Regions from separate parts of the Parvibaculum sp. MBR-TMA-1.3b-4.2 genome, predicted to be linked through region 3. Evidence: riboswitches for the same ligand, from Rfam matches in the RefSeq annotation. Region 3 holds a riboswitch; each other region holds the start of a gene.
What was found. Region 3 has a riboswitch for cobalamin ahead of ACSSVQ_RS05145 (TonB-dependent receptor plug domain-containing protein). Riboswitches for the same ligand answer to the same signal wherever they lie in the genome.
Positions count from the first base shown of each region.

Region 1 (7,655 bases), 380 kb from region 3:
GATATAATATTGATCCCAAGAGCACCTATCACGACCCGGCCCTCGTACCGCCCCATAGCTATTTTGCATTTTATTGCTGGTTACGAGAAGTGTTCGACGCTCACGCCGTCATCCATATGGGCAAGCACGGCACGATGGAATGGTTGCCCGGCAAGTCTATCGCCTTGTCGGAAACATGTTTTCCGGATGCCGTGTTCGGCCCCTTGCCGCATCTCTATCCGTTCATCGTCAACGATCCTGGCGAGGGGACGCAGGCAAAGCGTCGCGCTCAGGCCGTCATCATCGACCACATGACGCCGCCGCTGACGCGGGCGGAGATATACGGCCCCTTGCGCAATCTCGAAGCGCTGGTAGACGAGTATTACGAAGCCGCCAACGTCGATCCGCGGCGCATGGATCTGTTGCGCAAGGAGATCCTGGACCTCGCCCGCTCGGCCGGCCTTGATCGGGATTGCGGTTTCGATGACGGCACAGCGGAGGACGACGCCCTTTCCAAACTCGACAATTATCTTTGCGAGTTGAAGGAAATGCAGATCCGCGATGGGCTGCACGTCTTCGGTCGCTCGCCCGTTGGCAGGTTGAAAACGGATACCCTGGTCGCGCTCACGCGCACGCCGCGCGAGGCGGGGCAAGGTGAAAACGCATCGTTGCTCCGAGCGCTCGCGACCGATCTCGACCTCGGTCCTTTCGACCCGCTCGATTGCAACCTCGGCGATCCTTATGAAGGTCCGACGCCCAATCTCCTGCGGTCGCGGGGCGAGGGCGTCTGGCGCAGCAATGGTGACACACTCGAACGGCTGGAAGCGCTCGCGGCAGAGCTTGTCTCGGGCGAGGAGGTCTGCCCCGCGGAATGGCCGGCCACGGCGCAGGTACTGCGCGGCATCGAAACGACGATTGCGCCTGATCTGGCTGCCTGCGGCGAAGCGGAACTCGACGCGGTGATAATTGGTCTCGATGGGCGTTTCGTCATGCCGGGACCGTCCGGCGCGCCGACGAGGGGGCGGCCCGAAGTCCTGCCGACCGGTCGGAACTTTTACTCGGTGGACAGCCGCGCCGTGCCGACACAGACGGCCTGGACGCTGGGTTGGCGCTCGGCGCAGCTTCTTGTGGAAGACTATCGCCAGCGTCATGGGCGGTGGCCGGAAGCAATGGCGATTTCGGCGTGGGGCACCTCGAACATGCGCACCGGCGGCGACGACATCGCCCAGGCTTTGGCATTGATCGGTGTGCGCCCGCAATGGGATTTGTCGTCGGGCCGCGTGACGGACTTCGAGATTCTGCCGGTCGCCAAGCTCGGGCGCCCGCGCGTCGATGTGACGTTTCGTATCTCCGGTTTTTTCCGGGACGCCTTTCCCGCCCAGACGGACCTTCTCTCCTCGGCGTTCCGCGCCGTCATGCAGCTCGACGAAGACGAGGCCGACAATCCGCTGGCCGCGCGCTATGCCCGCGAGGTGAATGAGAATGTGGCGTCGGGCGCGGACCGCGCCGATGCGGAAAAGGAAGCGGGCTTCCGGGTTTTCGGCTCGAAGCCCGGTGCCTATGGCGCGGGACTTCAGGTGCTGATGGATGAAGGGGTCTGGGGCAGCAAGGCCGACATCGCCGAGGCTTATCTCACTTGGGGCTCTTACGCTTATGGCGAGGGCGCGAACGGTGTGAATGACCGTCGCAACTTCGAAAAGCGTCTGGGCGGTGTCGATGCGATTGTGCAGAACCAGGACAATCGCGAGCACGATCTTCTCGACTCCGACGATTACTATCAGTTCGAGGGCGGCATGGCCGCTGCCGTGACGGAGCTGAAGGGGGCCGAGCCCGTGCTCTATCACAACGATCACTCGCGTCCGGAAACGCCGAAGGTCCGGACGCTCGCCGATGAGATCGGCCGTGTCGTCCGCGCCCGCGCCGCAAACCCCAAATGGATCGCGGCCGCGATGCGCCATGGCTACAAGGGCGCCTATGAAATGGCAGCGACGGTGGACTATCTCTTCGCCTTCGCCGCCTCCACAAGCGCAGTCGCAGACCATCACTTCGATCTCGTCTTCGACGCCTATCTGGGCGACGAAGCAGTGCGGGGATTCCTGCAGGAGAACAATCCGGACGCGATGCGGGAAATAGCCGACCGGTTCGACGAAGCCATTCGTCGCGAATTGTGGCGTCCGCTGCGCAACTCGGTTGCCGCCACACTCGACACCCTTTCCACCCAAAGGAGCGTTTGATGAGCAAGGTTTTGACGGAAGAAGAACGCACGGCTCGACATAACGAGAAGATGAAGAAGAAGAAGGCCGCCCATGACCGCATCGTGGCGGGAAAGACGGTCGAGAAAGGTCTCGTCGCCGTTCACACCGGCAAGGGAAAGGGCAAGTCCACCGCCGCGATGGGCATGGTCTGCCGGGCTATCGGGAACGGCATGAAAACCGGCATCGTCCAGTTCGTGAAAGGTGCGTGGGAAACGGGCGAGATGAAAGTCTTCGAGGCCTTCCCGGATCTTGTGGAAGTTCACGTGCTGGGTGAGGGGTTCACATGGGACACGCAGGACAGGGAAGCGGACATTGCTGCTGCGCGGCGCGCCTGGGATCAGGCGAAATCCATGATCGAGGACCCTGCCTATCGCATGGTGCTGTGCGACGAACTCAACATCGTTCTGCGGTACGGCTATCTGCCGATGGAAGAAGTTCTGGAAACACTCCGGAACAAACCGGCCGACACGCATGTCATCATCACAGGCAGGAATGCGAAGGAGGAGCTGATGGAGCTTGCCGATCTCGTGACGGAGATGAAAGAAATCAAGCATCCCTTCCGCGCAGGGATAAAGGCGCAGGCCGGGATCGAATTCTAGCCGCCCTTCGTCCTGATCCGGGAGACGGCATGTCGCAGAAAATCGACGGCTGCGGGAAAGGACGGTCCGCCGCATACCGTCAATGAAGAGGGCATGCGAATGACCTGCTCTTTCCTGAACAGCCGATCGAGAACGGGATGATGAAGAACCTCGGAGCCGATATCGCCTTTGCCGAGCGCCTCCGTATCGAGAATGAGGAAGTCGGGTCGTGCGACGGCCAGTTCTTCGAGCGAGATGCGCGAGATGGAGGACCGGCCGAGCTTTTCCGCTTCATTGCGCAGGCCCGCATATCGCATCACATGGGAAATAATGCTTTTGGAGCCGGAGACATAACCTCTTCTCTGATAAACAAGCGCACTCGGTGCATCGCCGCGAAGAGGCGGGGCCGATGCTGCCTTTTCGATCTCTCCGATCAGCTCGCGTGCCCGTTCCGGCTTGCCGAGGAGTTTTCCTACTCGGCGCGTTTGCTCGATCATCTCCGGCGCGCTGTTCGCTCGTTTGATCTCGACAACCTTGTAGCCGAGCCGGCGCAACATGGCTTTCGTGTCGGTATCGCGAAAACGGCTGCCGATGATGAGGTCGGGATCGAGTTTGATGATGGCTTCCGCCGCGCTGGGAACGGTCATGAAGGCGCCGGCCTTGTCGGCGAGGAAGGATATGCTCCTGTCTTGCGCAAAAATCGTCAGCGCTGCGATTTGGGACGGGTCGGCGAGGGCTAGCAAATACTGGTCGGCACAGACATTGAGCGACACGATCCGGTGGAATGTCTCCGCATGGGCAGGGCGTTGCGTCGCGACAGCGAGGCAGGCAAGGAGCAGGAAATGAAGTGTAATACGGGCTAAGCGCAACTGGGCGTCTCTTTCTTTCACCAGCACCGGAATGCCGGTGTTTTTATCACAATCCCGGGACACTTGAAGTGACGGGATGCTCTGTCGAAGAGCTGGGCCGATCTGGACGAGGTCTGTTGTGTCTATTGCACAATTCGTAAGTGAGCGTCGAAACATCAAGTGGCTGTCCTTCTGGCCGGTTCTGCTGTCATTACTTCTTGTTGTCGGGTTGGGTGCGCTGTTGGTCGGGCCCGTATCGATATCGCCGGAACAGGTGTTTCTTGCCCTCACAGGGCAGGGGACAGAGATCCATCGCGCAATCGTCATGGAAATCCGCCTGCCCAGATTGTTGCTTGCCATGGGGGTCGGCGCGACGCTGGCCATGGCCGGCGCGGTTCTTCAAGGCTATTTGCGAAATCCGTTGGCAGACAGCTCCGTGCTTGGTTCGTCGAACGCGGCGGCATTCGGTGCGGTGATCGCGCTCTACTTCGGATATGCGAACAAATATCCCTTGCTTCTCCCCGGGCTCGCCATCGGCATGTCGTTTCTCGCCTTGTCCTGCGTTTTCGGCATGATGCGCCGCCATGTTTCCGCAGTGGCGCTCATTCTCGCCGGCCTCGCCGTTGGTTCGCTGGCGGGCGCTTGCATCTCGCTCGCGCTCAATCTGTCATCCAATCCATTCGCCATGTCGGAAATAGCGTTCTGGCTTTTGGGCTCGCTTGAAGATCGGAGCAAGATGCATGTCTGGCTTTCGCTGCCTTTGATGATGGTTGCCTGGGCGATTTTCTACAGCCAACGCAATGCGCTCGATGCGCTTGCTCTGGGTGAAGAGGCGGCCGAAAGCATGGGCATCAACATGCGTAGGCTTCAGGGGTGGATTGTTCTTGGGGTATCGATCGGAGTTGGCGCGGCCGTTGCGGTGAGTGGTGCGATCGGCTTTTTGGGCCTTGTCGTTCCCCATCTTCTCAGACCGATGGTTGGACACCGGCCCTCCCGTCTACTGCTTCCCTCGGCGGTTGCGGGTGCATTGCTGCTTACGCTGTCGGACGGTTTCGTCCGTCTACTGCCGACCCCGAGCGAGTTGCGTTTGGGTGTCGTCACGGCGTTTTTCGGCATTCCCTTCTTCATTTATCTCCTGATCCGGCAGAGACGAATGTTCTGAGGGGATTTGGCCAAAAGATTGTTGCCGGGCATATGTCTCATATGTAATGTGCCGGTCAGGTAGTGCCCGCAAGGGATAAAAGGGAATCCGGTGAGCCGCTAGTCGGCAAATCCGGGACTGTACCCGCAACTGTGATCGGGGAGCCCACCGTAAGAAGCCACTGAAGCGAAACGCTTTGGGAAGGCACGGCAAGGGCGATGATCCGAAAGTCAGGAGACCTGCTACCTGCGTCGCCCCCCCTTTGGCCGGGACTAGCCGAAGGAGCGGAAACCCGTAGTGGCGACAACCGTAAACTGGGTTGAGTGCAGGGGATTCCGCGGCGGGCTATGCCGTATCAGACATTGAGAACTTTGTGCTCACCCGTTTGTCAATCGGGGGCTTAGGCCTGCCTAACGGGGTGAGATTATGCACCAGACTGTTTTCCGCCGGGCGCTGCTCGGCGCGACAGCGCTTGCCTGTATCGCATTGGCGATGCCGGCACATGCACAGGAAAATTCGGACGATTCTGATCAGAATACGGACGGGATTGTCGTCACATCCACCAAGATACCCACTCAGATCGAAAAGACCGGCTCCTCCATTTCCGTCGTAACCAAAGAGGAAATGGAAGAGCAGCAGACGCGCCAGGTGTTGGACGTGTTGACGACGACGCCGGGCATTTCCGTCTCGCAGTTTGGTGCGAAGGGCACCGATTCTAACGTGCGCATGCGCGGACTGCCGGGGCAATATACTTCGGTTCTGATCGATGGCGTCGAAGTGTCCGACCCGAGTCGTTCGCAGACGGCGTTCGATTTTTCCCAGCTAGGGACCGCAGGGATCGACCGGATCGAGGTGCTTCGCGGATCGCAGAGCGTGCTTTATGGCGGAGAGGCCGTCGCCGGTGTCGTCAATATCGTGACAGCCCGCGGGCGCGGCGACTTCAAGAGCAGCGTATTTGGTGAGGTCGGAAGTTACGATACCTACCTTGTGGGCGGTAGTACGCAGGGCGGTTTCGACGATGATCGCGGCGGCATAAATGTCAGCGCGCAGTATCTGGATACGGGCGGGTTTTCTGCTGCGGATGAAAACCTCCCCGGCAATAGCGAGGGCGAGGATTACGACAATATCTCGTCGCTGGGCCGGCTGGACTATCAGCTGACGGACCGTATTGGCATCAAGGGAAATTTCCGCTACGCGCAGGGGACGTTGAACTATGACGCCTCTAGCGGTTCCTACGGAGACGATCCGGACCGGGGCGATGATTTCCTTCAGTATTCCGGCCGAGGCGGCGTCACCTTTGCGACGCAGGATCGCTTTTTCGTGGGCGAGGCGGGTGTCGCCTACAGCTATTCGAAGCGGGACGGTTTCGATAACGGCACGCAATCCTACTATTACATCGGCGACCGTGTGACCTATGACGTTCAGGGAACGCTCACCTTCAATCCGGACAATATTGTCATTGTTGGTGCCGAGCGGAATGAAGAGAGCTACGAGTCCGATTCCAGCCCGGCAGGCGCCGATGTCTGGACGAATTCCTGGTTCGGCATGTACCAGTTCAGCCCTGTCGAGAATCTCTATCTCTCGGCAGGTGCCCGTCTGGACGATCACGAGGCATTCGGCGTCTACGACACATATCGCGCTACGGCGGCTTATCGCTTCACGAGCACCGGGACGACAATCCGGAGCAGCTATTCGACAGGCTTCCGCGCACCGAGCCTCTTCGAGCTCTATGGCAAGTGCTGTGGCGACCCGAATTTCGGCAATCCGGATCTCAAGCCGGAGGAAAGCAAGAGCTGGGACGCGGGTATCGACCAGCTTTTCCTGAACGGGGATGTGCTGGTTTCCGTTACCTACTTCAACATCGATACCGAAAACGCCATCAAGTATAGCGGTACCTTCGGTACGCCGGCTCCCAACTATTTCAATATCGCCGGAGAGTCGCGCTCGCGCGGTGTGGAAGCGAGTGCCGACTGGATGGTGACGAACGATCTGCGGCTGAACCTCGCATACACCTGGAATGTGGTGCAGGACGCTACGGGTAAGCGCTACGACAACGCACCCCGTCATGACATCAATTTCAACGCGAACTACGTATTGCTTGGCGGTCGCGCAAACGTAAATCTCAACGTACTCCACACGGTGGATACTCGCGATAGCGGTAATACCGTGCGTCTTGACGACCCCTTTGTCGTCAAGCTCGCGGCGCGATATCGCTTGTTCGACAATCTCGATATCACGGCGCGTATCGAAAACCTCCTCAATGACCAATACCAGACTGAATACGGTTACGGCACGTCCGACCGCGCTTTCTATGCTGGTCTGAAATACCGGTTTTGAGTCAGAGCGGGCGGGCGTGTTTGCGCCCGCTCGTATTTTTTCCCGGAAGGAGAGAGCAACATGCAACCCACCCCGAGAGCGGAGAAGAAGAACGAGGAAGGCCGCGTCGTCGAGCACATATGGTCGCTCCCCATCGAAGAGGCGTTTCTGGAGAAGCTGCTACGTGATGCCTTTGAGAACCACTACCACGAGCTGACATTCGGTCCGCTTATCCCCGGAGCTGCCTATGAGCTGAAATGTCCGGGCAAGCCCGAGCGTATCTCCATGGGCGGCGGCTATATGACAATTCACTGGGGACGGGGCGGACATTTTCATCTGTGTCTCGGCACCAATTACGGCTCGGCGCAGTCGCCCAACCAGCCCGAGCTCATCGTGCAGCGCCGTCCGAGCCGGGCCGAGTTTTATCGCGGGCTCGATAAGGAAGGGCACCCGGTGACTTGGGGCTTCCGCATGTTCAATGGCGACGCGACGCCGCAGATTACGCTCTTCTTCCCCAATCCCTTCATCTCGGACGAAG
Region 1 is NZ_JBRJHC010000001.1:1,416,898-1,424,552, reverse strand. Features, by position in the region: gene cobN (cobaltochelatase subunit CobN) at 1-2,213, shown strand, start outside; gene cobO (cob(I)yrinic acid a,c-diamide adenosyltransferase) at 2,213-2,833, shown strand; gene ACSSVQ_RS06875 (ABC transporter substrate-binding protein) at 2,830-3,987, opposite strand; gene ACSSVQ_RS06870 (FecCD family ABC transporter permease) at 3,890-4,822, shown strand; cobalamin riboswitch at 4,866-5,062, shown strand; gene ACSSVQ_RS06865 (TonB-dependent receptor plug domain-containing protein) at 5,228-7,138, shown strand; gene ACSSVQ_RS06860 (DUF7676 family protein) at 7,199-7,655, shown strand, end outside.
Region 1: it holds a riboswitch for cobalamin, as region 3 does, so the genes downstream of both, ACSSVQ_RS06865 (TonB-dependent receptor plug domain-containing protein) here and ACSSVQ_RS05145 (TonB-dependent receptor plug domain-containing protein) in region 3, are expected to answer to the same signal.

Region 2 (7,655 bases), 990 kb from region 3:
CCACAACAAGTTCCTTGCCAAGATGGCCTCGGACCTCGACAAGCCGCGCGGCTTCTCCGTGATCGGCAAGGTGGAGACCATCGCCTTCCTCGCGGAAAAGCCCGTCTCGATGATCTGGGGCGTCGGCAAATCGCTCAATGCGAAGCTCTCCGCGCAGGGGATCACCCATATCGGCCAGCTTCAGCATATGGAAGAAAACGACCTGATGGCCCGATACGGCGTCATGGGCCGCAGGCTCTGGCGGCTGTCGCGCGGGCAGGATGCGCGCATCGTCGAGCCATCGCATGAGACGAAAAGCATTTCGACCGAGGTCACGTTCCAGACCGACATTTCATTGAAGGCCGAACTCGACCGCACATTGTGGAAGCTCTGCGAGAAGGTTTCCGCGCGCGCCAAGGAAGCCGGGCTTGCCGGATCGACCATCGTCCTGAAACTCAAGACGGGCGATTTCAAGTCGCGCACCCGCAACCTGACGCTGCACGACCCCACCCAGCTTGCCGACCGCATCTATCGCGCGGCCTCGCCGATGCTTGCGCGCGAAGCGGACGGAACCCCGTTCCGCCTCATCGGCATAGGCATTTCCCAGCTCACCGACGGCGATCTGGCCGACCCGCCCGACATGCTCGACCCCGGTTCCATGCGCCGGGCGGATGCTGAACGCGCGATGGACAAGCTGCGCGCCAAATTCGGGAAGGACGCCATCATCTCCGGACGAACGCTACCGAAAAAATAGGTCAGCAGCTCCCCGGCGAGAAATATTCCAATCCCACAAGGTGCCCGGCAAGCGACATATCCGGATAGTCGAGTTCCAGTTTCGTCACCACGCCATTGGGGAAGAGCCGAAACGCCATCTGGAATTCCGGTTCGCTGTCGCCCGGCCCGTCCTCGAAATAGGCGACCCGCATCGGCCAGGCCTTCATCCCCGTAAGCTGCTTGCCCGCTTCCGCGTTCAGGATCTTGACCCGCCGGGCTTCCTTGCCGGGCGGAACGGGCTTGCCGATGAAAGCGGTGGAAAGCGTCGCCTTCTCTTCCGCCCCGTCGAACACTTTCTGCGCGACGATTTTTTCGCCAGCCTGCGCGGCGTCGATCAGCGCGATATTCGCCGAGGCAGGAAACAGAACCGCGCCGGAAAGCGGCACGGACGGCTTGCCGTCAATAGCAATCGACGCCTCATCCGCCGCCGGATCGCTCCTGACGCGCCCGCTCACCTTTTCCGAACGCTGGCCGTTGAAATAGGTCAGGCGTTCATAACGGAAACTCTTGCCGTCAAGCGCCTCCCAGGTGCTCAGGCGGACATCGTTGCGCGAAAGCCCTTCGTCGGAGCGCATATCGGTAACGACCCGCTGGAGCGAGGTATAGCCGTCGCAGGACGGCCCGCCCCGCCACTCCACCACCATACGTCCGGAGACGTTGGCGATATCGCTCATCGTGTCGGCCTTGAGCAGCGAAAGGTCGTAAATCGCCCGATGCATCTGCAAAGGCGCGGCCCCGGCCCCGTGACCCAGGCCCGCAAGCCCCGCCGCGACCAGGGCGGCAACGAAAAGAAAGCGTCTGACGTGCATGAATCTCAATCCCGCAAGAGCCCGGGGCCTTGCCCCGGCGCAGCCTGAGAGCCTACACCAATCATCTATGGTTTGCAGATCGCGGATGGAACAATGGCTCGCCCGACAATTCTCATCACCCGGAAATGGCCCGATCGGGCACAAGCCCGCGCCGCCGACAGCTATGAAGTCCGCCTCAACGAGGACGATCGGCTGATAACGACCGACGAGCTAGTCCGTGCCGCCCAAGGCTGCGACGCCCTCTTGCCCACGGTGACCGACAGGCTCGACGCGGCCGCCATAAACGCCCTGCCCGCCTCGATAAAAATAATCGCCACCGCCTCGGTCGGCTATGACCATATCGACATCGCCGCCGCACAAGCACGCGGCATCGCCGTCACCAACACGCCGGATGTGCTGACCGAGGCAACCGCCGAAATCGCCATCCTGCTGATGCTGGGCGCGGCGCGCGGCGCCACCGTGGCGGAACGCATGCTTCGACAGGGCGAATGGAAGAGCTGGTCGCCCACCGGCATGCTGGGCATCGAGGTCAGCGGCAAACGCATGGCGATCCTCGGCATGGGGCGCATCGGCAAATCGGTGGCGCGCAAGGCCCGTGCCTTCGGCATGGAAATCCACTACCACAACCGCCGCCCGCTCGACCCCGGCGAGGCCGAGGGCGCCATCTTCCATGAAACGGCGGACTCGCTTTTCAAGGTCGCAGACGTTCTCTCGATCAACTGCGCCTCCACGCCCGAAACACGCGGGCTGGTGAATGCGGACCGCCTCGCCCTGTTACCGGACGATGCGGTGCTGGTGAACACGGCGCGCGGCGACATTGTGGATGACGAGGCGTTGATCGCGGGATTGAAGACCGGACGACCGGCGGCGGCGGGCCTCGATGTTTTCAACAACGAACCGAATTTCCACCGGGGATATCTCGAGCTGGGCAATGTCTTCCTGTTGCCCCATCTCGGCAGCGCGACACTGAGCACCCGAACCGCCATGGCCGAACGCGCGCTCGACAATCTCGACGCCTTCTTCAAGGAAAACAAGCCGGGCGATCTCGTGACCGCCTGACGGACAGAGAGATCGACCGGCCTGTATCGAGATTTAACCCGCGGCGTGAGGCGTTCCGCGCCCGGATCCCTGTATCCCGGCGTACGCCGCTATCTTTTGCAGCGCCACGAGCCCCGCCAGCGCGAGTACGTTCACAGCGAACATTTCCCGCATGATCTCGCCTGTAAAGGCACCGAAGCCCGATTGCATGGCGAGTGCCATCATATAAAGCACCGCCTCATATGCGAGAAAGGCCGCTATCAGTCCAAGCGCCGCAGAGCCGAGGCCGCCGAAGCGCGAGATGACGGATCGTGCCTGGAAGACGGTGAGCGTCGCCAACAGAGCCGCCGCACCGATCGCAGCGCCCCAAAGAAACGTGCTCGTCGCAAGAGGATAGCCGAGAAGGCCGAAACCGACGGCCTGATTGACACCCCACGCCGCACCGACAAGCAGCAATGCGTCGCGGCGGTTCATATTCAAGGCGGCGACTGTTGCCAGTGCCGCAAACGGTATCGCGCAGGTGAACACATAGCTCAGCCCCACGCTCGCCGCGCCAAGGACACCGAACAGAATCCATTGCCGGTTATCATTCATCTTTAAGTCTTCCTTTCCGCCCCACCCGGGCTCTCGTCGGGGGAATGCATGAAGGCCTGAAAGGAAAACGGATGGCACCGCCTGCCGTCAGCCTTCGGGGCACCCCGCCCGAGGAATGAACATCATCTTGATTACGGCAGGTCTCCTGGCTCACGGATCGATGCGATGGCCCGCCTTCCCGATGCGTCGGCATCAGTGGCAAATCATGGGCAATCACTTACCGCTTACAGTTGCGGGGGCAGCTCCGGCCTTGTCTAGAAAAACGCACCGGATTCCCTTGTCCCGCCATGAGGCGGAACGCCGTAACGTCCCGAGAGTGGCGATCCATACGCGCGTGTCAAGGAAACAACTTCCCAGCAAGACGAACCATACCCGGCAGCAATTGCCTGCCTACCGAAACCTTGCCGACACTTTTCCGCAGAAAACCGCGTGTTTCACCCTTGGCAAGCTGCTTGCTTCCTACCGTTCAGGCTGAAATCCAGGACTGGTCCCGTGGCAACGGTACGAGGGACCTGATTGGGGGTACACAAAGATGGCACGAACAAATCATCTGGGGGCGATGGGAAGCTATGCGGCGCCCGAAGTCGTGGCCGAAAGATCCGATTCACTGACCGCGCGCTTTCACGACATGATGTCGGCAAGCCCCTCCAGCGGCGCAGACCGCCATCTGATGGAACGCGCGCTTGCCTATGCGCGGGAAGCGGAAAACCGCATTATGGAGCTCAATGAGCGCGTCCACCGGCTGGAAGCGCTGAGCCAGACCGACGAACTGACCGGCCTTCTCAACCGGCGCGGCTTCCAGGACATCCTTCACCGCAATCTGATGAGCGCGGCGCGCTATCACGAAACCGGCGTCCTCGCCTTTATCGACCTTGACGGCTTCAAGGCGGTGAATGACGAACACGGCCATGCGGCAGGCGATGAAGTTCTGCGCGCGGTGGGGGCCTATCTCAAGCGAAGCGTCCGCGCGACCGACTTCGCCGCGCGTCTGGGTGGCGACGAATTCGCCCTGATCTTCGTGCGCGCCGACATCCGCCCCGCCAGAGAGCGCGCCCGCGACATCGTGCGCGGCATCAACTCACTGAAGGCTGTCTATTCGAACCTCGAACTGCCGGTCAGGGCTAGTCTTGGCACGGCGACCTATCATGGCGAAACGGACGGTCACGACCTCATGGACCGCGCAGACCGCGCCATGTACCGCGCCAAGAAACAGCGCCCGCGCATCGTGCCCTTCACCATGCACGAGTAACGCAAAACGCCGGCCTTACGGCTTTCCGTGATGCGCGGATATCGGATGATAGAGCTCCGGCCGCCTGTCGCGGAAAAGGCCCCAGCCGACGCGGCGCTTGCGTATTTCGTCCAGGTCGAATGTCGCCGTGATGACTTCCTGCTTGTCGCGGCTGGCCTCGGCCACGATCTCGCCGGTCGGACCGGCCAGGAAAGACGAGCCGTAAAACGTCAGCTCGCATTCCTCGCCGACTTCCTTCCCGATACGATTCGACGCCACCAGCGGCACGATATTCGCCGCTGCATGGCCCTGCATGACACGCTGCCAGTGATCGCGCGAGTCGATGGGCGGCGCCGGCGGCGGTTCCGAACCGATCGCCGTGGGATAGAAGAGCGCCTCCGCCCCCTGCACCGCCATGGAGCGGGCCGACTCCGGAAACCACTGATCCCAGCAGATCGCCGCGCCGAACCGCCCATAGGCCGTATCCCAGACCTTGAAGCCGGTATCGCCGGGCGAGAAATAATATTTCTCCTGATAGCCCGGCCCGTCCGGAATATGGCTCTTGCGATAAAGGCCCAGCACCTCGCCGTCCGCGTCGATCATCACCAGCGAATTGAAATGGGCATGATGCGCGCGCTCGAAAAAGGAAAGCGGCAGGACGACCTTCAGTTCCTTTGCCAGCTCCTGCATGCGCTTGATGAGCTCATGCTCCATCGCCTCGGCGGCAAGCTCGAAATGCTCCGGCTTCTGGTCTACGCAGAAATAGGGGGTCTCGAAAAGTTCCTGCAGGAGGATCGCCTGAGCGCCCTTTTCCGCCGCTTCCCGCACCAGCGAGACCGCGCGGTCGACATTTTCGTCCCGCGCCCATGTGCAGGCCATCTGTGTGGCCGCGAATGTAACTTCCCGCATGGCGCATCATCCTTGAATGGCATCCGTTATGATTGGAAATATAAGCTTTCGACACCGCTCTGCACAGGCGTCATCTTGGCGAACAGCCCTCGCCGGGCCGGGGCGGTTTCGCTATAAAGGCGGTCGGTGCCAACACGCGATAAAGGGAGAATGACATGGCTGGACAGATCGAGACACGGCTCAAGGAACTCGGGATCGACCTGCCCAAGGCGTCTGCGCCCGCCGGCAGCTATGTGCCCTTCGTCATCACCGGCAATCAGGTGTTCATTTCCGGACAAGGGCCCGTCGGGCCGAACGGACTTGAATATATCGGCAAGGTCGGCGCCGACCATACCGCCGAGGACGCAGCCAAATCGGCCCGCCTGACAGCCCTCAACGTGATCGCCCAGCTCAAGGAAGCCTGTGGCGGCGATCTCGACCGGGTGACGCGCATCGTGAAGCTGACCGGCTTCGTCAACTGCACGCCCGATTTCGACCAGCACCCCACCGTCATCAACGGTGCCTCCGACCTGCTGGTGGAAATCTTCGGCGACAAGGGCCGCCATGCCCGCTCCGCCGTGGGCATGATGAGCCTCCCCTTCCAGATGACGACCGAGATCGAGGCGGTGGTGGAGATCGCCTGATCGTGATCGACCTTGCCATAACGGGATTTTGCGTCCGCGTGCCGGTCGTTTAGATTCAGGGCATGGGTGACGCGGAACAAGCCATTATCAGAGCAGTGAACAGCCTGTCGGAGGTCGATCCGGCGGCATGGGACGCCTGCGCCAATCCGCCCGACGAGCCCTATAACCCGTTTCTGCGCCATGCCTTCCTCTCCGCGCTGGAGGAAAGCGGCTCCGCCACGCGCGCAACCGGCTGGATGCCCTACCACCTGCTGCTCGAAGACGGCGCGGGCAACGTGGCCGGCGCCATGCCCATGTATCTGAAGAGCCATAGCCGGGGCGAATATGTCTTCGACTATGGCTGGGCGGACGCCTTCGAGCGCGCCGGCGGCAGCTACTATCCCAAATTGCAGGTGTCCATCCCCTTCACGCCCGTGACGGGGCGGCGGCTTCTGGTGCCGCCGGGCCCGACCATGAACGCCTCCCGGGACGCGCTGATCGCAGGCGGCATCGAGATCGGCAACCGTCTCGGCACCTCGTCATTGCACATGACCTTCCTCACCGAAGAGGAATGGGACTATCTGGGCGACCGGGGCCTGCTGCAACGCACCGACCAGCAATTCCACTGGCACAATCGCGGCTATGACGGCTTTGACGACTTCCTGGCGGACCTGTCCTCGCGCAAGCGCAAGAACATCCGCAAGGAACGGGAGCGCGCGCTGGAAAACGGCATCGAAATCGAATGGGTGACGGGCAGCGACCTGACGGAGGACCACTGGGACGCGTTCTATATGTTCTATATGGATACGGGCGCGCGCAAATGGGGTTCGCCCTATCTCACCCGTTCCTTCTTCAGCATCGTCAATGAACGCATGCCCGAAGACATTCTGCTCATCATGGCAAAGCGCGACGGCCGCTACATCGCCGGTGCGCTGAACCTGATCGGCTCCGACGCACTCTACGGACGCAACTGGGGGGCGGTGGAGCACCACCCCTTCCTGCATTTCGAGTGCTGCTACTATCAGGCGATCGACTTCGCCATCGACAGGGGGCTGAAGCGGGTCGAGGCCGGCGCGCAGGGCGAACACAAGCTCGCCCGGGGTTACGTCCCCTCGCGCACCCACAGCGCGCACTGGATCGCCAATGAAAGCTTCCGAAACGCGGTCGGCGAATATCTGGAGCGCGAGCGCCAATATGTCGAGCACGACATCGAAACGCTTGGCGAATACGCCCCCTTTCGGCACGATAACGACGCAATGCAACGCGAAGAGGACGACTTCTGATCCATGGCCTATGACAAGAACAATATTTTCGCGAAAATCCTTCGTGGCGAGGCGCCCTGCTTCAAGGTCTATGAAGACGACATGACCTTTGCCTTTATGGATGTCATGCCTCAGACCGAAGGCCACACGCTGGTCATCCCGAAATATGAGGCGGAAAACCTCTTCGACCTCGATGCCGATTATGCGGCCGCCATGGCGAAGACGACGAAGAAGATCGCCGCGGCGGTGAAGAAGGCCTTCGACGCGCCGGGGATCATGATTGCACAGCTCAACGGCGCGCCCGCCGGGCAAACCGTGTTCCACATCCATACGCATATCATTCCGCGTGCGGAAGGGATCGACCTGAAACTTCATGCGCGCCAGATGGCCGATACGAATGTTCTGAAACAACATGCCGAACGCGTGATCGCCGCTCTCGACTGAGACCGGCTTTCGCGGG
Region 2 is NZ_JBRJHC010000001.1:54,998-62,652, reverse strand. Features, by position in the region: gene ACSSVQ_RS00375 (DNA polymerase IV) at 1-733, shown strand, start outside; gene ACSSVQ_RS00370 (EipB family protein) at 735-1,562, opposite strand; gene ACSSVQ_RS00365 (2-hydroxyacid dehydrogenase) at 1,656-2,621, shown strand; gene ACSSVQ_RS00360 (hypothetical protein) at 2,655-3,194, opposite strand; cobalamin riboswitch at 3,313-3,514, opposite strand; gene ACSSVQ_RS00355 (GGDEF domain-containing protein) at 3,727-4,443, shown strand; gene aguB (N-carbamoylputrescine amidase) at 4,459-5,331, opposite strand; gene ACSSVQ_RS00345 (RidA family protein) at 5,487-5,954, shown strand; gene ACSSVQ_RS00340 (GNAT family N-acetyltransferase) at 6,017-7,216, shown strand; gene ACSSVQ_RS00335 (HIT family protein) at 7,220-7,639, shown strand.
Region 2: it holds a riboswitch for cobalamin, as region 3 does, so the genes downstream of both, ACSSVQ_RS00360 (hypothetical protein) here and ACSSVQ_RS05145 (TonB-dependent receptor plug domain-containing protein) in region 3, are expected to answer to the same signal.

Region 3 (7,655 bases):
ACATGAGGCTGAATGTCGCAGAAATCGGCGCTAGATCTGCCGCCCGGCGGCCTCCCAATAAGGTTCGCGCAGCTTGCGCTTGAATATTTTTCCGGAATCCTCGCGCGGGAGCTCGGTTTTGAACTCCACGGTGCGCGGCACCTTGAAGCCCGCCACGCGCTCACGCAGGAAGGCCCGCACATCATCCTCGCCGATGTCGGCGCCCGTCCGGCGCTGAACGACGGCGCAAAGCGCTTCGCCGAATTCCTCGTTGGGAATGCCGAAGACGGCGCAGTCCTCCACCCCCGGCATTTTGTGAAGCTCGGCCTCGATCTCCGCGGGATAGATGTTCACGCCACCCGAAATCACCATGTCCTTGGCGCGGTCGCAGAGATAGAGAAAGCCGTCATCGTCCAGATAGCCGATATCGCCCAGCGCGATCAGGCCGCTCTTCTCCGAGCGGCGCCGCTTCTCATCGTCGCCGTGATAGGTGAAATCGGGAATGGTGTGCATGCGGCAGACGATTTCGCCGGTCGCGCCCTGCGATAGCTCCTTGCCGTCATCGTCCAGCACACGAATGTCGGCGCCATTGAATGCCTTGCCGACCGTACCGGGATGCGCGAGCCATTCTTCGGAGTCGCAAAAGACGACGGCGCCCGTTTCCGTCCCGCCGTAATATTCGTAGATCACCGGCCCCCACCATTCGATCATGGCCTGTTTGACATGGACGGGGCAGGGGGCGGCCGCATGCACCACGAAACGCAGCGAGGAAAGGTCGTATTTCGCTTTCACCTCGTCGGGCAGTTTCAGCAGGCGGACGAACATGGTCGGCACCATGTGGAGATGGGTGACGCGCTCGCGCTCGATCATCTGCAAAAGCTCTTCCGGGTCGAAGCGCGGTTGAAGGATGATGTTGGCGCCATAGCGCAGCGCGAAAAGCCCATAGGCGTTGGGCGCGGAGTGATACATCGGCCCGGTCACCACGGTCACCGACGCTTCGGGCGAGGCGACATTGGCATTGAACCCCATCACCTTGCCGACGATTTCCTGCCAGACGACAGCCTCCTCGGCGGTGGGCGGATTGCGCCGAACGCCCTTGGGATGGCCGGTCGTGCCCGATGTGTAGATCATCGAGCCGGGCGGCTCGTCCGGCGGCGCGGCGACGGGATCGAAGCCTTCAAGCCAGGCGCCCCATTCGGTCGTCCCCTCGGGAAGCGAACCTTGCGCCGGATCGAGACCGTAGGCGGCGCAGATTTCAGGCGGGGTCTCGACGACGAAGACCGGCACGTCCGCCGGCAGTGCGCTTTCGATACCGCGATAGAGATCGGCATGGATCACGATCGCCTTGGCGCCGGAGTTGGAAAAGATGTAGCGCGCTTCCTCCGGCGTGTAATGCCAGTTCACCGGCGTGTTGTACGCGCCGCAAAGCCCTGCCGCGACGGAGGCTTCGAAGAAGGGAAAGTCGTTTCTGAGATAGACGGCGACGACATCGCCCTTGCCGATGCCGAGGCTTTTGAAACCGCTTGCTGCGCGCGCGGCCCGTTCCTGAACGGACGCCACCTCCACGGCCCGTGAGCCGGATCTTAACTTCGTGCCCATCGTCTCCTCCCAAAGTTCGACGGTTATGTCTTTGGGAGGAGTGTAGCAGGCGGAAGAATGCCGAAAAGGGGGTGCCGCAGGGTCAGCTGTAGCGGGCTTCGCGCTTTTCTCCCTTATTGCCGGATTTCACCTCGCCCAGCGCCCATTCGATGTCCGCAAGATAGGTGTCGGCCACCTGCGCATGGAAAGGCGAGAGCATCAGGTGAAGGCCTTTCGGCTCCGTCGACACGGAGGTGAACCAGCCGCGCTCGAACATCTTGCCCCAGACGGCCATGGGATCGACCTCGTCATGGCCGAAGGCGACGATGCCGAGTTGCGGCGCGCCGAGGATATGAAAGCCGAGCTTTTTGACGCCCGCCTCGATTTTCTCGCGCGCATCGGTGACGAGCTTGTGCTTGGCGCGATAGCCCTCGACGCCGAGGAAATTCATCACCGCCCAGGCCGCCGAGATGGCGCCGCCGGGCCGGGTGCCGGCAAGGGTGGGCGTAACCATGCGGCCGCCCGGCCAGTTGTCGCAATCGAAGATCATGTAGGACCGCAGCTCGTCGGAGCGGAAAAGCACGGTCGAGGCGCCCTTGGCGCAATAGCCGTATTTGTGCAGATCGGCGGACATGGATTTGACGCCCGGCACTTCAAAGTCGAACGGAGGAATGTCGCCGCCATTCATCCGCACGAAAGGCGCGATATAGCCACCGACACAGGCATCGACATGCAGCCAGACATCCTTCTCCTCGGCAAGCTTGCCGAGCGCCTCGATCGGATCGATGAGGCCGTAGGGAAAACAGGGGGCCGACCCGACCAGCATGATCGTGTTGCCGTCGATGGCCTCGGCCATCGCCGCCACATCGGCCTTGAGGTCGTCGCCAACGGGCACACGGCGGATTTCCAGTTCCATCATCTTGGCCGCCTTGTCGAAGGCGGGATGCGCCGACCATGGCGCAACGATATTGCAGGTGCCCTTGATGCCCTTGACCTGCCGTCCGAAATCCCGCGCGGCCTTGACCGCCATGTTGATGCTGTCGGTGCCGCCCGACGTGATGTTGCCGGCAGCGCCCTCTGGGCCGTGCAGCAGGCCGAGGCCCATGGAGATGACCTCGTCCTCCATCTGCTTCAGGCTGGGAAAGGCGAGGGGGCCGAGGCCGTTCTCGGACATGTACATGGTGTAGGCCTCTTTCTGGACCTGCGACACGTCTTCACCGGCGTTGAACACATAGACTGCGGTCTTGCCCTCGCGCCATTTCACGTCGTTTTTGCCGCGTTCCAGCATTTCCTGGCTCAGCACGTCCCAGGCGGTTCCATGTTCGGGCATTCCCATGTCCCAGTTCCCCTCTGTCTTGGCTCTTGTTGCCGCCGATTATGAGGGGTGCCTGAAGGTGCGGCAAGAAAAGCGTGAATAGGATTCACATTCCTGCATGGCCATGGGGCGGCTTTTTCTCCGAAAGGCCACTTGTCCGCCTGCCTTTCGCCCCGATTGGCGGTCATCAAGGGCGGTATCCGCGCCGCAGAATGGGTATGCGCGACGGAAATCACATTTCAGGCCGTATCGGAAACGGTCGATCGAAAAGCTTCGGGGTATGGCGATGAAAGCGCTGCTCGGCAAGTCCACCATTTCCATCATGGCCGGTCTGTTTCTGTTGTTGGCCGCCGCAAGTGCCGCAAAGGCCGATACGCATGCACAGATCCGCCAGACCTGCCGGGCGGATATCGAGCAATATTGCCGGTCCGCCATCGGCGGCGGGAAAGAGAAGATGCGCAGCTGCATTCGCGAAAATGCTCCGCGTTTCTCCCGGCCTTGCCGCGATGCGCTGCGGGCCGCCTGGTCGGCGCGTGCCGCACAACAGGCAAGGGACACGGCGCAGGATGCCGAGTAATCCGCCCCATCGCGGCTTCATATCTCGCGCGCTATAGTTCCCCTCACAAGAATGACATGAGGGAGGAACGACGATGGCTACCTATGAGGACGTCCTCTATGAGGTTAGGGACGGTGTGGCGGTGGTCACGCTCAACCGGCCGGACAAGCTGAATGCCTGGACCGGCGCCATGGAGAAGAGCGTGAAGGCTGCCATGGCCGAAGCCAGCGCGGATAAGAAAGTCCGCGTGATCGTGCTGACCGGGGCCGGGCGCGGTTTTTGCGCCGGTGCCGATATGGATCTTCTCCAGAAGATCGAAGCGGCGGGCGGCGAAAAGCGCGAGCAATCCGACGGTAAAGACGCAGAGGCCGCGTTCAAGGCCGCCGTGGGCCCCGATCTCGAGGGCGCCTATGGCGGACGCTTCGGCTTTCTGATGGAGGTGCCCAAGCCCGTTATCGCCGCGATCAACGGGCCTGCCGCCGGGCTCGGTCTCGTGGTGGCGCTCTATGCCGATATGCGCTTTGCCGCGGCGGATGCGAAATTCACCACAGCCTTTGCGAGCCGTGGGCTCGTCGCCGAACATGGCGTTTCATGGCTGTTGCCGCATCTGGTGGGGCCTGCGCATGCGATGGACCTTCTGATGTCGGCGCGCAAATTCGACGGGCGCGAGGCCGAACGCATCGGTCTCGTCAATCGCAGCTTCGACGCCCAGCATTTCATGGACAATGTGATGGACTATGCCCGCACACTCGCGACGAGCGTGTCGCCGCGGTCCATGACGGTGATGAAGCGGCAGGTCTGGAAAGCGATGTTCCAGGATTTCAATACCGCGCTCGCCATCGGCGACGATGAAATGCAAAAGAGCTTCGCCAGCGAGGACTTCAAGGAAGGCGTTGCGCATTTCGTGGAAAAGCGCGCGGCGAATTTCACCGGCCGCTGAACCCCGGCCAGAAAGAAAAATGCCCGCCCCAACAAGGGGCGGGCATAGTCGCGTTTAGGACGACGTGCCGTCAGAAGGAAACGGTCACACCTGCCAGTGCTTCGATGCCCGGGGCCTGGAAGCCATTGGCAGGCTCGTATTTCTGATCGAGCAGATTGTTGACCCGCGCCGTCAGCGTCACATTGTCTGTGAGCTTCTGCGACCCGGAGATGTTGACGATGGTGTAGGGCGTCGGGTTTAGGTAGTAGCCGAAGCCGTCGCGCGGAATGTCGCGATAGGGATCGATCCACTGAATATCCGTCGCAAGCGATGTGCCTTCCATCGGCTGCCAATCCGCCGTGAGGCCGATCTGGTGACGCGGGCGACGCGAGAACGCCGCCTGAAAGCTATCCGTCTTCAAAAGCGTGTAGGTGTAGTCGATCCGGGCCGACACGTTTTGCATCACGTCGAAACTGACGAATGCCTCGATCCCCTTGGCGGTAAAGCCGGGATCGTTTTGCGTCGTGGTGCCTGCCGAATTAGTCACGATCGGATCGTCGATCTGGGTCTGGAACCATGTGACGCCGGTCACAAGGGCATGATCGAAGAAGCCTTGCTCGATGCCCGTTTCCCAGCCGCGGCTCTTCTCGGGCTTCAGATTGGGGTTGCCCCGGAATACGCCGAAGCTGTTCGTTGAGAAACCATGGAGCTGATAGAGCGATGGCGTTTTGAAGCCTGTGCCATAGCTCGCCGTGAAGCGTGTATCGCTATCGGGCAGATAGTAGGCAGGCGCGATAGTGAAGGAGAAATGGTTGTCGTAGTCCACCGGCATGTCGTAGCGCAGATTGAGGTTCAGGAAGAGCTGATCGGCAAAGTTCAGATGCTCGCCCGCATAGACCGCAAACTGATCTCTGTCCGCTTTGCTTTGTTCATTGATCCGGTAGGTGGGACCGAAATCGCGGAAACCATGGGCTTCGTACTTTTCGTGCCGGTAGGTGGTGCCAAAGGAAAGCGTGTTCCAGTCAAGCAGATCATAGCTGTTGTCGAATGCGGCGTTGAGCGTTTCCGACGTAAAGGTCACGTCGTTGGAATAGATGGAGCCGCCTGCATCGGGCTGATCCTTGTTCTGGCCCTGCTGATGTAGATAACCGCCGGTCAGCGTCGGACGCCATTTGCCGCCGAAGAATTTTCCCGAGAGCTTGCCCGATATGAGCAGTTTTTGCTGGTCATATGTGCTGTTCGGGTTGTCGTAGAAGGGTGTGAAGGAGGCGTTCGATCCGTCTTCATCCGTATCGACCGAGCTGTCGACGAACTGCGCGAAGATGGAGCCTTTCACATTTTCGCCGAAACGCTGGCCGATATTGCCTGAGATGGAGGTGGTCTCGTTGCCGTCCTTCTCCTCAGGCTGTGTGCCGCGTATGCGGGCAGGCGTGATGTCGGAGCCGTCGGTCCGTTCATGCGAGGCGGCAAAATAGTAGTTGGTCGAGCCGAAACCGCCGCTCACCGAGCCATTTGCATTCAGTGTGCCCAGCGTGCCGCCTTCGATGCTGGCGTGTGTGGACAATGCGCCTGTGCCGGATTTGGTGATGATGTTAATGACGCCGCCGATTGCCTGGCTGCCATAGACGCCGCTTTGCGGACCGCGCACCACTTCGATGCGCTCCACATCGCCAAGCGAGATATTGGAGATCGAAGCCGCGCCGCTGGGAGAAGACGGATCTTCTAGCGGTAGCCCGTTCATCATCACAAGCGTTTGGTTGGAATTTGATCCCCGCATGAAAATGGACGTCTGGGCGCCATGCGGACCGCTCTGCACCACATTGAGGCCCGGCACGGTTTTCAGCGCATCGGTGAGGCGGAGATATTGATGCTCCTCGATGTCTTTCGCGGTGATGATCGTGTAGCTCGAGGTGACTTCCTTGGTGGGAAGCGGTTCGAGATTGCCGGTAATCAGGATGCCGTCGGAAATCCTGTCCGTTTCGGCATGAGCGCTGGCGGCAAAGGCAGTCGTGGCACTGGCGGCGACGGCAAGAAAGGCGATAGATCGCCGGTCGAATTTCAACATGGGTGGACCCCCCGTAACATGATCGCGGCAGACCCCGGCCGCAGGAACCGGTGGAGAGCGCGTATTTACGGGAAGCGAGAGAGAGCCGCTTGTCGGAAAACGCGGCAGGCGGCAGGCTGTCGGGAAAGGGGCCCGGCGACGCGCATCGACCTGACGCGTCACCATAAGCGGAAATCACCGCCCCGTTGGCACACCCCGGCCACCGGCAGATGACGCGCTTTCTGGCAGGTCTCCTGGCTTACGGGTCGTCGGCGGCGTTTCGCCTTCCCGGCCGATCCTGAAAAAGGACCAATGGCCAGTGGCATGTCATGAAACGCAGCCTCACCGATCACAGTTGCGGGGGCAGCCTGGGAATTGACGTGCATCGGCACGCCGCACCCTGTTCCCTCTTGCCTCTTCCTTCCGCCTTTCGGCTTGCGTGAAGAACCATGAAAGCGAGCGGCACTATAGGGGCGTGGTTTTAGGTGTCAAATGAGGGAGAGGCCGTGGCGATCCACACAAGCCCCCGCCACATGCCGCCATTATGGGCTTCCTCATAATCGAGTGAGGGGACGCGGATGAGGCCGAGCCGTTCCATCACCGCCTGCGACCGGAGATTGTCGGGCGCGGTATAGGCCAATACCTTTGTCAGGCCGCAACGCGCAAAGCCGTCCGCAAGCGCGGCCGACGCGGCTTCCGTTGCATATCCGTGCCCCCATGCTTCGCGTTGCAAGCGCCAGCCGATCTCGGTGTGCGGACCGAGAGGATGTCCCGGGCGCGAGGGCATGATGCCCGCATAACCGAGAAAATTGCCCGCAAAGGTTTCAATCGCCCAGCGGGTGAAGCCATGTGTCTCGTAGGCCATGACATAGCGATCGAACTTTTCATCGCTCGAACGCCTGTCGATAGGGCCGCCAAGATCATGCATGACCTCTGGATGAGCGTTAAGGGCGGCGAACGCGTCCCGATCCGGTTCGCGCCACTGCCGAAGTCTCGTCCGGGCTGTCTCGATCAGCATGACGGTACACGCTCATTTTGGGCCGACGGCTACGCCTTGGCGCTGGGCCGGGCCGAAACCGCTGCGTGCCAGCGCTTGAGGTCTTCATGCTCGGGCTTCGGCTCATGCTTCACCCATTTCGCGAAATCGACGCAGACGAGCGCTGTGATGTCGGCGAGGGAGAAATTGTCGACGGCGATATAATCCCGGCCTTTCAGGCGCTCGTTCAGGACGTTGAAGAAACGGGTGAGGCGTACAGACCCGCGC
Region 3 is NZ_JBRJHC010000001.1:1,041,437-1,049,091, reverse strand. Features, by position in the region: gene ACSSVQ_RS05165 (acyl-CoA synthetase) at 31-1,578, opposite strand; gene ACSSVQ_RS05160 (pyridoxal phosphate-dependent decarboxylase family protein) at 1,661-2,887, opposite strand; gene ACSSVQ_RS05155 (hypothetical protein) at 3,153-3,449, shown strand; gene ACSSVQ_RS05150 (enoyl-CoA hydratase) at 3,523-4,368, shown strand; gene ACSSVQ_RS05145 (TonB-dependent receptor plug domain-containing protein) at 4,439-6,412, opposite strand; cobalamin riboswitch at 6,619-6,859, opposite strand; gene ACSSVQ_RS05140 (GNAT family N-acetyltransferase) at 6,873-7,409, opposite strand; gene ACSSVQ_RS05135 (glutathione S-transferase family protein) at 7,439-7,655, opposite strand, start outside.

Region 4 (7,655 bases), 390 kb from region 3:
GGTCTCGCTCGCGCCTATGCGCGCCGCGGGCTTCGCGTGCTTCCCTTCAAACCGCAGAATATGTCGAACAATGCCGCCGTCACCGCCGACGGCGGAGAGATCGGCCGGGCCCAGGCGCTGCAGGCACTGGCCTGCAATGTCGAACCCCGCATCGACATGAACCCCGTGCTGCTGAAACCGCAAACGGATGTTGGCGCGCAGTTGATCCTGCATGGACGTGCCATCGGCAACGCCAGCGCCATGGATTATCACGCCCTGAAACCAAAACTGCTTCAGGCCGTGCGCGACAGCTTCGACCGTCTCTCCGTCGAGGCGGATCTCGTGCTGGTCGAAGGTGCGGGAAGCCCGGCGGAAACCAATCTCAGGGCGAACGATATTGCCAATATGGGCTTTGCGACAGCGACCGGTACGCCCGTCATTCTGATCGGGGATATCGACCGGGGCGGCGTAATCGCAAGCCTTGTCGGCACCCATTCCGTACTGTCGGATGCAGACCGCGCCATGATACGCGGCTTTCTCATCAACAAGTTCCGGGGCGATGTCCGGCTTTTCGAAGAGGGGCTTCGCGATATAGAGCGGCGTACGGCATGGCGGGGGATGGGTGTGATGCCCTGGCTTCCCGCCACGTCGCGGCTACCGGCCGAGGACGCTGTGGTGCTGGAACGCCGAGGCGAAGCACGGCATGGCGCCTTCCGTATCGCCGCACCCATGCTGTCGCGGATTTCCAATTTCGACGATTTCGATCCGCTTCGCGCCATGCCGGACGTCGAGTTTACATTTGTGCCGCCCGGCAAGCCGATGCCGCGAAACACCGATCTCATCATTCTGCCCGGCACGAAAGCAACGGTCGCCGATATGCATTTCATCCGGACACAGGGCTGGGATATCGACATCAAGGCGCATTGGCGGCAGGGGGGCGCCGTGTTCGGCATTTGCGGCGGCTATCAGATGCTCGGCACTCGCATTCTCGATCCGCATGGCATCGAAGGAGAAGATCGCAGCACCGAGGGGCTGGGGCTTCTCGACATCGAAACGACGCTACAGCCGGAAAAGCATCTGGGTCTCGTGACCGGGACGGATGAAAGCGGTGCCGCGTTCACCGGCTATGAAATTCATAATGGCCGAAGCAAGGGGCCGGATACGTCCCGGCCCGGTTTCACGCTGGAAGGCCGCCCACATGGCGCGCGTTCCGCCGACGGGCGCGTTGCCGGGTGCTATGTGCACGGTCTTTTCGACAAGGCGGGTTTCCGGCAATCCTTCCTGCGCTCGATGGACCTTGCCGTGACGGGCAGCACCGACCATCTGGCAACCGTCAATGCTGCACTGGACGAGATTGCCGAGGCAATGGAACGCCATCTCGATCTCGATACCATGCTCAGGATTGCGCAAGAGGCGCCTTGAGCACGAGCGGCAGGCCCGCCATGACGGCCACGACGCCGTCGGCCTGTCCCGCAATGCGCTGATGCATCCGGCCCGCTTCGTCGCGGAAACGCCTTGCCATTTCGTTGTCGGGCACGATGCCCCACCCCACTTCGTTTGAAATGAAAACGATGCCGGCCTTACAGACCGAGATAGCGTCCAGCAAATCATCCGTCGCCGTTTGCACATTCCACTCAGCACCCATGAGATTGGACAGCCATAGCGTCAGGCAGTCCACCAACACAGCATCGCCACCACCAACCTCGTTGCGCAGAATGTCCGCGATGGCCAAAGGCTCTTCAATCGTGCGCCAGCGCTCGCCGCGACGCGACCGATGATGCGCGATACGCACCGCCATCTCACCGTCATGCGCTTCCGCCGTGGCGAGGTAGACGTGACGAGCCGCACTCGCCGCCACGAGACCTTCGCCATAAGCGCTTTTTCCCGATCGGGCGCCCCCCAGAACGAGAAGCGAAAACGGCCCATGTTTAGGCAGGTGGATTGCGGACATCGCTTACACTCCCATGAGGATCAGCAGAACCATGACGGCGAGCGCGCTGCTTTCTACCATCTCGACGCCTGCGCCGAGGCAGTCGCCTGTCTGCCCGCCAAGACGGTATTTGAGAAAGAGCCACCAGGCCCCGCAGGCAAGCGGAGCAGCCAGAAGCACCGGCGCGACGATTACGGGAAGCACAAGCAGGATTGCCATGACGATTATGGCGAGCTTGTCGATTTCCCAACCGAACCGCTCGCCCATACCTGCTCCTTCCGCTCCCGGCGGCCTGAGAACGGGCAGTGTTGCCGACCAGAGAAGAGGGCCGAAACGGGCCCAGGCGAGAAGCGGCACAAGCAACCAGCCGCCCCCCTCCCTCGTCAGGAGCATGAGGAAGACGAGCTTCGTCATGAGCTGCATCGCCAATGCGATGGCAGCAAAGGAGCCGACATGCGGATCCTTCAGGACGGCATGGAAACGCGTCGGATCGCCGTGCGCAGCACCCAGCGCATCTACAAGATCGCCCAACCCGTCGAGATGAAGCCCGCCTGTCACCCACACCCAGAAAAGAAGCGCCAGCACCGCGCCCGCCCACGGGTCGAGGCCAGCACCCAGCATGAGGATGACCGCAAGCATGACCCCAAGCACCAGGCCGACAAGCGGAAAATAGAGCGAGGAACGGGAAAGATCGGTGGACGAAAAGTGCTCCGTTCGCGGCATAGGTAGCCGCGTCAGGAACTGAAAGGCAAGGATGGCGCCGCTGTAGTGCCTGTCCATCTTCATCCGCTGAGCCCCGTCAGGCCAGCGCGCCATACTCCAAACGTTTCGTCTCGGAAGAACTCGAACTCAAGCATCGAGGCCGGCGGCAGGGCAATGTTCCAGGCCGCCGCGAGCGGGATGCCGACATAGAGTTCCAGCATGGCGCGCATGACGCCTGCGTGGGTGATGAGCAATGCGGAAGCAGCGCCGCCGAATAGGACGCCGCGTATCGCGCCATCGACCCGCGCCGTGAAATCGCTCCAGCGCTCTCCTTCCGGCGGTGGAAAGCGGTCCGGATCCTGCCAGAACAGGGAGAGAGCGGATTCGCTCTCTTTCCAGAGATCCTTGCTGCTGCGTCCTTCCCATCGGCCGAAATCGAGTTCGCTCAAGCCGGTTTCAAGCGCACAGTCTTGCGCAAAGAAACTGGCAAAATCGGCGCAGCGGCGAAGAGGCGATGAAACAACACGATCCCAACGACGTCCGCCGCAGCGCTCGCGCATTGCCGTCCATCCGCTCTCCATCAAGGGCGGATCGGAGCGGCCGCAAAAGCGCCCCTGCATCTCCGTTTCGCCATGCCGGAGCACGGAGAGCTTCATGCCCCGTCCTCTTCCGAAGCCTTTTCCGAAACGCCCGCGCTTTCGAAAGTCGCCATGCCCGCGTGAAGGGCGCATGCCAGACGCAACAGCGGGAGGGCCGCCGCCGCGCCGCTCCCCTCGCCCAATCGCATGCCGAGATCGAGAAACGGGGATGCGTTCATCTCGTCCAACAGAATCCGGTGCCCCGGTTCCGCGGATGCGTGAGCGAAGAGGAGCCAGTTCGCCACACCGGGATTTACCCGGCAGGCTGTAAGCGCTGCAGCGGAACAGATGAACCCGTCGACCAATACGGGAATGCCGGCCTGCGCCGCGGTTACGAAGGCCCCGGTCAATGCCGCGATCTCGTGCCCGCCGACACGCATCAAAATATCGAGAGGATCACCGCCATCCGTCAGCCCATGATGTTTCAGCGCGTCCGACAGCACCCGCGCCTTGTGGGCAACTCCGTCCTCTGTCAAACCGGTCCCCGGGCCGCAGATTTCCGAAACAGAACGCCCCGTCAACACAGACGCAACCGCCGCGGCGGAACTGGTATTGCCGATCCCCATTTCGCCGAAGATCAGCAGATCTGCGCCCTCTTCCGCCGCGCGCCGAACCGCCCGCTGCCCGGCGGCAAGGTCATGTGCCAATTCCTCATCGCTCATCGCTGGCTGGTTCCGGAAGTTGGCCGTGCCCCTCGCTTTCTTGTCGATAACAACCGCCTCCGGCAGCTCATCGGCTCGGGACCCCGCATCGACGACCGACAGCACGGCGCCCTGCTCGCGCGCCAGCACGGAAATCGCAGCACCACCCGACACGAAATTGAGGATCATCTGACCGGTCACTTCCGCGGGGAAGGCGGATACGCCTTCCTCGACGATGCCGTGATCGCCCGCAAACACGACAACATGAGGCGCACAGATTGCGGGGCATTCGCGCCCCTGCATGGCGGCAAGGGAAATCGCCGCCTCTTCCAGCCGCCCGAGCGAGCCGGGTGGCTTTGTCAGCTGAAGCTGCCGCGACGCCGCGGCCTGCCGGGCCTTCAGGTCCGGCGACCGGGTGGGCGCACTCAGCCAATCATTCGTCGCCATACCGTCACTCATCACGAAGCATGCCGCGCCAGAGAAGGTAACCAACCATGTCTGCCTCCCTCAATGACAGGGAAAGCTGAGCGAGTGGCGGCCGTCATGCACATACATGCCCTTGATGAGAGAGGTTGCCCCCTCTTCAGCGCCCACGAAATAGATGGCCAGCAAAAACAGCCCAAGGCAAAAACTCGAGCACCGGAATGGGGACCGGCGGGCGGAAACATAGGAGGTGTCGGGCATTCTCATTCTCCCTGGGATTACGCGTCCCGTTGAAGGAAAGTCAGGCAGAATGAACGAGGGTCTGGCTACGGAACAAAAGACATTCCGATTACAGTGGCGCGACCGCGCCGGAATTACACCGGCTTCCCCGCTCATCGACGGAAGGCGAAGCTATTCAGCGCCCGCAGTTAAGTCAATCCAACCTGTCAGGCGCTCGCGATCGCTGAAAAGTTCATCGATCGCGAGTTTTGAATTGACGAAATTTGCGATCCGAGCCGGTGCCGAGTATCAGAACCGACATTCGAGTGGAACACAATCGCTACGGTCTGACACCTTGAATTGCCGAGATTATGCTTTCGTGCATGTGCACAAAGACAGTCCACCAAAGAACAAACCTACCCGGCAGACAGATCGCGAACAGGACTCTTTACAGATTGAGAAATCAGGCGGCTACATCCATGTCGAGTTTGCTGCCGACAATCTCCGCGTGTCCCTGGATCCACCCGACGACTGCCGCTCGACCTTACCGGATGAATGTCGCGACACGGATGTTTACTCAAACCGTGCAGCGTCTTGGTGGCGAACAAACAGAGCAGATGGAAATTCCGGCATTCGAGCTTCCATTCACCGACAAGAGACGCATCCAGCAGGCAATCAGCTCGCTTCGCAACCGAGTCTCGCGCACTTTCGATGCCCCTATATCCCCCGCTAGGTCGAACGCATACTCAACATCACTCCGAAGGAGCGCCGCCTCTGGACAAGAGACGGCCGACTGACCCTGGCAGGTAAGCGGCACTCGAACCGAAGCGGTTCCGGCTTCTCCGTACGCCTCTTTTCGGCAAAGCAAATCGCCCATCTGGAGAAGCAGCCATCTACAATAGAAGCTTGGCGAAGACAGGATAGGTACGCTTCCAGCGCGGCAACTGATCAAACTGGAGTCGAGAAGTAGATCCGTGCAATTTCCCTCGAGCGATTCAGCACTCAGCACTAAATTTGGGAGATACATGGCGCAAGGAGCTGTCCCGTTGCCCTTTGGCGCATTTGGGAGGTTCACGGGGTCCAGGTCAAGAAAACCCAAGCACAACCTGAGAAAACATTCACCTCGTGCCCAAGTGGACAGCCATGTTCGTCTATGTGGGGGCTATGGTGCCCAGGGGCGGAATCGAACATTTCTGATAACCTGCTGATTTTATTTAACAAGTGGATCGCTTAGGGGCGAAGATACCGTCAGAGATACTGTCGGGTGATCAAGCTCATGCAAGTCCGCGAAGCAGCCGCTCTCTGACCCGCTCTACTACACCCGAGGGATCGTCATTCAGTTCGCATTCCCAGACCGTCAGGACCGTCCAGCCGGCCTGTTCAAGCTCCCACTGTTTCTGTCGATCTCGCGCCACGGTACGCTGAAACTTGTTTTGCCAGAAGTCCACTCGAGTCTTTGGAGTTGTCGCTCTAGAGCACGCATTGTGACGGTGCCAGAAGCAACCATGGACAAAAATGACTGTCCGGTATTTCGGAAAGATGATGTCCGGCTTGCCTGGCAGATCAGCTCCGTGAAGGCGAAACCGGAACCCCTCTCGATGAAGCAGGCTCCGTAGCAATCGCTCCGGCTTGGTATGCTTACCTCTAATGCGAGACATGTTCCAGCTTCGGCGCTCGACAGATATCCGGTCGGCCATTTTCTCCTGTCCGAGATTACGTCCAAAACCTCAGCGACAAACCATGCAGTCTGCCAAGTAAGATATTGCGGCACCACTTTGCCGATTTGATAATACTGGGCGACACACAACCCATCGAACCTACAGCTACCAGCGGAAGCCTTCAGATGGGTAGACACATTTGATAATGTTACGACATTTCGAAGGATCGCTCCAGGCAAGGTAGTGCACATCATTGGATCTGCGTGAACATTCCAGACGCGCCGCCGACATGTTGATTTCGGCAAATCACTACAGACCGATGGTCAAGACTGGGGCCGAAGCCATCACTTGTTTGGGAGAGATAAGTAGGAATTACAACGAATATCCAGTCCTTTCCTGATGGAACCGGGGAAGGTATCCGCACGGATATATTTCCTGAAAAGAAGTTCGGATTTAGTATTGCAGGAACGAAGCCTCGCCATCATTCTTGATCTGACTTCCTTTGACACGATGTTCGCCGTTTCTGCCTTGGTCGTCTTGCACAGACCTCGTATAAAATCGCCATGAAATCAAATCAGGTTTTTCGTACCATTGATCTCTTCGCGGGCCCCGGTGGCCTCGCCGAAGGCTTCTCGACGTCGGTCGGCCCTGCAGAGTTCAAGATTGACCTTTCTGTCGAGATGGACCCGGGGGCGTTTGCTACCCTCAGATTGAGAAGTTTCTATCGCAACCTCGATTCAAAGGGACGACAGGACTACTTCGATTTTGCCAACGGCGAAATTCCACTGGAAGAGGTCAGACGACGTCATTCCGTCTCGTGGAAGCAAGCGGAAGTGGAAACCGCTATGCTCGAACTTGGCAAGCCGATCGATAACGAAAAGCTCGACAGACACTTGGATGAACTGCTTGAGGATGACGCCGACAATTTTGTGGTGATCGGGGGGCCTCCCTGTCAGGCCTACTCGCTTGCCGGCAGGTCGAGAAACGCAGGTATAGCCGATTACAGTGCCGAGAAAGACAGCAGACACTTCCTATTCCGGGAGTACATCCGCATCCTTGAGAAGCTGCGTCCTAAGGCTTTCGTGATGGAGAACGTGAAAGGGATACTGTCTTCTTCAGTGTCGGGCGGCAGGATCTTCGAGCTCGTTCGGCGCGATCTCGCGAGCGCGGCCGGCCGCGACAGCTATCGTCTCTTCTCTCTTTCGCCCAATCCGGAGAAATCGGGTTATGTTCTAAGAGCTGAGGAACACGGAGTGCCTCAGGCAAGACACCGGGTCATCATTCTCGGATTGCGTCAGGACATCGCCGCAAATCTTGACGACGAAAAAATTCGTCTCACAAAAGCAATGGAAGAAGTCTCGGTCAAAGATGCAATCGGCGACCTACCAAAGCTAAGAAGCGGACTGAGCCGAGAAGAGGAAGGTTTTGAGCGCTGGCAAGAAGCGGTGGCCGGCGCGTTTATCAT
Region 4 is NZ_JBRJHC010000001.1:1,429,557-1,437,211, forward strand. Features, by position in the region: gene ACSSVQ_RS06905 (cobyric acid synthase) at 1-1,401, shown strand, start outside; gene cobU (bifunctional adenosylcobinamide kinase/adenosylcobinamide-phosphate guanylyltransferase) at 1,376-1,930, opposite strand; gene ACSSVQ_RS06915 (adenosylcobinamide-GDP ribazoletransferase) at 1,934-2,725, opposite strand; gene ACSSVQ_RS06920 (histidine phosphatase family protein) at 2,692-3,342, opposite strand; gene cobT (nicotinate-nucleotide--dimethylbenzimidazole phosphoribosyltransferase) at 3,264-4,337, opposite strand; cobalamin riboswitch at 4,610-4,743, opposite strand; gene ACSSVQ_RS06930 (very short patch repair endonuclease) at 5,807-6,229, opposite strand; gene ACSSVQ_RS06935 (DNA cytosine methyltransferase) at 6,754-7,655, shown strand, end outside.
Region 4: it holds a riboswitch for cobalamin, as region 3 does, so the genes downstream of both, cobT (nicotinate-nucleotide--dimethylbenzimidazole phosphoribosyltransferase) here and ACSSVQ_RS05145 (TonB-dependent receptor plug domain-containing protein) in region 3, are expected to answer to the same signal.